3 regions of the Salinicoccus bachuensis genome follow, and region 3 is predicted to be linked to each of the others. Evidence: predicted binding sites of a transcription regulator. Region 3 holds the regulator's gene; each other region holds the start of a gene.
What was found. The regulator NrdR, encoded in region 3, represses ribonucleotide reductase genes. The targets are predictions, from matches to a motif close to AACACNATATATNGTGTT.
Positions count from the first base shown of each region.

Region 1: the regulator NrdR is predicted to act here: its motif matches at 1,307-1,324, upstream of nrdI (class Ib ribonucleoside-diphosphate reductase assembly flavoprotein NrdI).
Region 2: the regulator NrdR is predicted to act here: its motif matches at 839-856, upstream of nrdD (anaerobic ribonucleoside-triphosphate reductase).

Region 1 covers NZ_CP138333.2:386,247-388,523, reverse strand. The annotation lists gene nrdE (class 1b ribonucleoside-diphosphate reductase subunit alpha) at 1-830, opposite strand, end outside; gene nrdI (class Ib ribonucleoside-diphosphate reductase assembly flavoprotein NrdI) at 793-1,200, opposite strand; gene RQP18_RS02015 (DMT family transporter) at 1,572-2,277, shown strand, end outside.
Region 2 covers NZ_CP138333.2:69,377-71,653, forward strand. The annotation lists gene RQP18_RS00320 (aldo/keto reductase) at 1-735, shown strand, start outside; gene nrdD (anaerobic ribonucleoside-triphosphate reductase) at 901-2,277, shown strand, end outside.
Region 3 covers NZ_CP138333.2:1,536,337-1,538,613, reverse strand. The annotation lists gene RQP18_RS07725 (glyceraldehyde-3-phosphate dehydrogenase) at 1-661, shown strand, start outside; gene nrdR (transcriptional regulator NrdR) at 754-1,227, shown strand; gene RQP18_RS07715 (replication initiation and membrane attachment family protein) at 1,208-2,277, shown strand, end outside.

The sequences.
Region 1 (2,277 bases), 1.2 Mb from region 3:
GCAAGACGGATATCTTCGTCCGCGTTCACTTTCTTCGTATCCAGGAATTCCGGCAGATCATAGTGGAAGATGTTCAGATAGACTGCACCGGCACCCGGTCTCTGACCCAGCTGATCGGCATAGCCGAATCCGCCTTCCAGCGCTTTCGCCACCGGAAGTACACCTTTGGCCACGCCTTCGATGCCTTTTATCGCTTCCCCACGGGCACGCAGCTTGGACAAGTTGATTGCCACACCGCCACCAATCTTGCTCAGCTGTTTGGCTGTGGAGTCGATGTAGTTGATTGAATTCAGGCTGTCATCGACTTCAAGCAGGAAACAGGATACCATTTCGCCACGGCGGGCACGGCCCGCATTCAGGAATGTCGGTGTCGCAGGCTGATAGCGCTGCTCGATCATCGACACGATGAAGCGTTTGGCCTGCTCCTTGTTGCCCTTCGCCAGGTAGAGGCTCACAATTACCACATGCTGCTTGTAGTCCTCCAGATACTGCTTCTTATCATTTGTTTTCAATGTATAGTCCTTGAAGAACTTGCTCGCTGCCATATAGCTTTTGAACTGGAATGGAATGCTGTCTGCATAGGTGACGATGTCCATTACATCCTCATCGGAATACTCTGCGAAGAGGTCATAGTAGAAATCGTTGTCCACGAGGTAGTGCAGACGTTCGAGCTCACTGTCGAAATGGATGGTCTTGTCCTTGACCTCCTCCATGAACACCGCCAGTGCCTCCTGATCTTTATGCAGCTGGTAAAAACCTGTTTCATCGCGTTTTGTCACTTCATTATTCAGTTCAATATGGTTGTATTTTTTCTCGTCCAAGACTTTCATGCATAGCCCCTGCCTTTTCAATGAATTCTTCTCTGTCTTTCTGGTTTCCATGAAGCTCAAACTTCATCAGCAATGGTACTCCGTATTCGTCACTGATGTGCTCTCCGGCACGCGCAAAATTGTTCCCCCAGTTCCGGTTGCCGCTTGAGGCGACACCCACCATCAATTCGTGGTTCACTTCAAGAAACGCCTTCACTTCATCCGGCACCCCGCCGAATCCATAGGTTCCGGTAACGAGTATGAAGGGTTCCCGAATCTGCCCACTGCTGTTTGAAGCATTGATTTCATAGGTATCATAGTGCTCGGCCACCCCGGAGTTCCTGATGAAGCGCCTGGTATTTCCCGTCATGGAATAGAATGCAATCAGCATGCCATCGCCCCCTCATTCCTGCTCCTGCAAAATAAAATAATCGAACTCTCGTCCGAAAATCATGGGTTGCATCTATTATCTCTTTACACGCTTCTTAAAGTAAGTAAACACTATATATTGTGCCCTATGTAAAATTTACACACAATATATGTGTATTGCACGTTCTATAATGACATAATCATCCATAATTATCAATGGCATAAAAAGACATTTCATTGGGAATAATCTCACTTAAATATAGCCGAAGTCGCATCATATGTATGTTATACTGTAGCAAAAATTCCACCAAAAAATTTTCGGTAAAACTCTGTCTGCATATAACTGTGAAATAAAAATTTCATTTAAAAATTTTTTTATGGAGCTGCATTTAAATGAGCAATACAACAAAAGGCATTATTGCCCTTCTCATTTCATCATTGGGCTTCAGCCTCATGGCCCTTTTCGTAAAATACAGCGGGGATCTTCCGACGGTCCAGAAGGCATTCTTCAGGAATTTCGTTGCGATGACCGTTTCCCTCTCCCTGGCATTGTACTATAAGGAGAAGCTTTTCGGCCGCCGGGAGAACCAGGGGCTGTTGATGCTGCGTTCGACACTCGGGGTTACCGGTGTTGTACTCAACTTCTTCGCCATCGACAGGATGGTGCTGAGCGATGCGGACATACTCAACAAGCTGAGCCCCTTCTTCACCATAATACTCTGTGCCGTTTTCCTCAAGGAATACATCCGCAAATATCAGATGATTGCAATCATCGTCGCCTTCATCGGTGCCGTATTCATCATCAGGCCCTCCATGTCGAGTGAGACGCTGTATGCCGTGGTCGGGGTGCTCGGAGCCCTTTTGGCGGCAGGCGCCTATACTGTACTCAGAGCACTCGGCAGCCGGGAGAAATTCTATACAGTGGTCTTTTACTTCTCCTTCTTCTCCTCGGTCGTCCTGCTGCCTTTCTTCATCTGGCAGTATGAACCGATGACTGCGCCGCAATTCTGGATGCTCATATCCTCCGGACTGTTTGCAGCATTCGGCCAGTTCGGTCTGACCATCGCATACAGCTATGCACCGGCCCGGGAGATATCAA
Region 2 (2,277 bases), 1.2 Mb from region 3:
CTGATTGGTGAAGTATTGAAGGAATACAGGCGCGAGGACGTCGTCGTTGCGACAAAGGCCGCCCAGCGGGTGGACGAAGATGGCAATACGACTCTCGACAATTCTCCCGAGTTTCTCAAGCAGGCGGTGGATGAAGCACTCGAGAGACTGCAGACGGACTACATCGATCTCTTCTATATCCATTATCCGGACGAGGAGACGCCAAAAGACGAGGCGATCCGGGCACTTGCCGAGCTGAAGGAAGCGGGCAAAATCCGTGCCATCGGTGTATCCAACTTCTCCTTCGATCAGCTGAAGGAAGCGGATAAGGATGGTCATGTGGACGTCTACCAGGGCCAGTACAACCTGCTCGACCGGTCCGCTGAGGAAGACCTGCTGAAATATACGGCAGAGCACCAGATCACTTTCATTCCATACTTCCCGTTGGCTGCAGGACTGCTTGCAGGAAAATATGACGAGAATACGAAGTTCGAAGACCTCCGGGCGAACCTGCCCTTCTATAAGGAAGACCAGTTCAAGGAGAATCTGGAGAAAGTCGATCAGCTCAAGGAGCTTGCCGCTGAAAAAGGTGAAGAAGTCGCCCATATCGTCCTGGCCTTCTACCTGACCCGTCCTTCTGTCGATGTCCTCATTCCAGGGGCCAAGAATGGCGAACAGATCAGATCAAACGTCAAAGCGGCGGAAGTTGAATTGACACAGGCGGAGATTGAGAAGATAGACAGAATATTTTCCTGATGCGAATTGCGTCTTCCCTCATTGGGAAGGCGTATTTTTTATATTTCAATAATCGTTCATATCTTTTTGTCAGAAATTAGACGAACCATTTCAAATAAATAAAGTAACAATATATTGTGTTAGTTTTCTAGTTGAAGCACAATATATAGGATTTGGAGTGGTCTTATGAATACATTGGATAAAGATATTGCACAACTGCTGGATTTCAATCCATCGATTGTGCATGAGAACGCAAACAAGGACAGCAGGACATTCAACACTTTCCGGGATTTGACCGCCGGAGTTGTGGCCAAGTCGTTTGCACTGGAGCGGATGCTGCCGGAATATGTCGCAAAAGCACATGCTGAAGGGGACATTCATTTCCATGATCTCGACTACCACCCTTTCCAGCCGATGACGAACTGTTGCCTGATCGATATCCGTGGAATGCTCGCGAAGGGATTTCAGATGGGCAACGCGAAAGTGGTTTCCCCGAAATCGATACAGACGGCAACGGCCCAGATTGTACAGATCATCGCAAATGTTTCCAGCAGCCAGTATGGGGGATGCACGGTCGATCGCATAGACGAAGTGTTGAGTGAATATGCACAGAAAAATGAAGACCATCATCGTGCCGTGGTTGTGGAATACGTGCATGGGGACAAGACTGAAGCATATGTCGAAGCACGTGTGAAGAAGGATATCAGAGATGCCATACAGAGTCTGGAGTATGAGATCAATACCCTCTATACATCAAATGGCCAGACGCCTTTTGTTACGATCGGTTTTGGTCTCGGGACCGACAAATACAGCAGGCATATCCAGCGTGCGATACTGAATACGCGACTCGACGGCATCGGGGACCAGAAATTTACGGCCATATTCCCAAAGCTGGTATTCTCCATCAGAAAAGGAGTCAACTTCTTTCCGGCCGACCCGAATTACGACATCAAGCAGCTGGCTTTGAAATGCTCGGCGAAGCGGATGTACCCGGATATCCTGAATTACGACAGGACGGTGGAGCTGCTTGGTGATTTCAAGGCACCGATGGGCTGCCGTTCATTCCTCCCGAGCTGGCAGGATGAGGCCGGGGCGTTCATAAACAGCGGCCGGGCCAACCTGGGCGTCGTTACTCTGAATGTACCGCGGATTGCAATCGAATCAGGGGGAGACAAAGCAGCTTTCTGGGAGCTCTTCCATGAGAAGATGCGGCTGATGCACGATGCCCTCATGTGCAGGGTCGAGCGGCTGAAGTCGGTAGTCAGTGACAACGCCCCAATCCTCTATAAAAGCGGTGCCTTCGGCATCCGACTCGAACCGGGTGAGGATGTGATGGATGTATTCACCAGGGAGCGCTGCACATTATCCATGGGCTACATCGGACTTTATGAAGCGGCGACGGTATTCTATGGCCCGGAGTGGGAAGAGGACTCTAGGGCCAAGGCGTTCACGATGGATATTCTGAAGGAGATGAAGCAGTACCAGTTCGATTGGACTGATGACTATGATATATTCTTCAGTGTGTATGGCACACCGAGCGAGTCGTTGACTGACCGTTTCTGC
Region 3 (2,277 bases):
AGTGCTGCTTACTGCACCCTCCAAAGGTGGCGATGTGCAGACGATTGTACTCGGCGTCAATGACGAGGCTCTTGACCTCGATACATATGATGTATTTTCAAATGCTTCATGTACGACAAATTGTCTGGCGCCGGTTGCGAAGGTGCTCGATGACGAGTACGGCATCAATAATGGCCTTATGACTACGGTCCATGCCTATACAAATGATCAGAAAAACATTGATAATCCACACAAGGATCTGAGAAGGGCGCGGTCATGCGGAGACAACATCATTCCGACTTCAACCGGAGCGGCAAAGGCGCTTGGCATGGTACTGCCGCAGCTGAACGGCAAGCTTCATGGTCTGGCACTCCGCGTGCCTGTATCCAATGTCTCCCTGGTGGATCTGGTCGTCGATCTGGATAAGCCGGTCACCAAAGAGGAGCTGAATGAAACATTTGAAAAGTATGCACAGGAGGATCTCAAAGGCATCCTCGGTGTTACGGACGAGCCGCTCGTATCCAGCGACTTCAATACCGACAGCAGAAGCTCGATCATCGATTCCTCGCTCACCATGGTCATGGATGACAGGAAGGTGAAGGTCCTCGCCTGGTACGACAACGAATGGGGCTATTCCACACGTGTCGTGGAACTTGCTGAAAAGATCACTGCAGACCTATAATCGATATTTGGAAAGAAGAAACTTCTGTTTCTTCTTTTTTTATTCGGAATATATTATAATGGTATACTAATCCCGGGAAGTGAGGTGGTCATATGAGATGTCCAAACTGCCAGCATACGAGTTCCAGAGTAGTCGATTCCAGGCATACGGATGAGCTGTCCGCCATCCGCAGACGCAGGGAATGCGAAGAATGCGGCTTCAGGTTCACCACTTTCGAGCGCATGGAGCTGTCTCCGCTCGTCGTCGTCAAAAAGGACGGCAACCGAGAAGTCTTCAGCCGCGACAAGCTGATGGACGGACTGCTCAGAGCGTGTGAAAAGCGTCCGATTCCATATGAGGCGCTGGAAAAAACGACTGCACGCATCGAATCTGCACTCAGGAATCTGAACAAGGCAGAGATATCAAGCAACGAAATCGGTGAATTTGTGATGAAGGAATTGATTACACTGGACCAGGTCGCCTATGTCAGGTTTGCATCCGTATATAAGGAATTCAAAGATATCGACCAGCTGATGGATACACTGAAACACCTCGCCAAAGGCAGGGATGATGATGAACTTCAATGAACGACTGAAACCGAATACCGAGTTCATGATCTATAATCCCGCGTCTTTTGAAAAGTCGCACCTGAATGTGCTGAACGAACTGTATCTTCCGCTCATCCATCAGGATGCTCTGATGGCATATATCTATCTGCAGGAGTCCTCCCTGCATCATGATACGCTTGAAATAAGATTCCATAAGGAGATTATGGACGAGCTGAATATGCCCCTGTCCACCTTTTCAGAACTGCTGGAAAAACTGGAAGGGATCGGTCTCGTAAGGTCCTTCGTCTCCAATGAGGCCCACGATGACCTGTTCATCTATGAACTGCTTCTCCCTCTGACCCCGGAAGACTTTTTCAAAGACCCCATGCTGAGCCTGTATCTATACAGCCATATCGGTCCTAATGCATACAAAAAGAAAAAAGAGCGCCTGGCATATCCGCTGAAACCAAAGAATATCACCGAAGTGACGCGGAAGTTCACCGAAGTGTTCCAGGCAGGGAGCGGAGAGGGCTTCACCGTTCCCGACGAATCATTCAAAAGGGAAAATGTCTCCAGCGGCCCCAATCTGGACCTCGATGACTTCGATTTCGATGTGCTTTTTACACACTTGAAAGGGACGAAGATCGACCGGTCCTTCTTTACCAGGGAAGTCAGGATGCTGATTGTGAAGTTGAGCGTGCTCTTCAATTTCAATGCCTATGATATGAAGCAGATTCTGCTTTCCTCGACCACCCAATATGCCGGCATCGACAAGGAGCAGCTGAAATACGAAGCCAGGAAGTATTATCAGAAGGAGAGCCGGGGAAAGCTGCCGGCAATATCGAAACCGCAGACGGAAAACAAGGGCACGGAAGAGGACTCCTATATCGAGCGTCTCGAATCCATCAGTCCGCTTGATAGGCTGAATGATATCAGAAACAACCAGCCAAGCGATAATGACCTCAAGCTTGTGACAGATATCATTGCCAGGACAAGCCTGCCGAACGGAGTGATCAACCTCCTTCTGGAATATGTATATCAGCAGAAGAACGGCGACCTTGGATACAACTACACGATGAAGATCGCAAG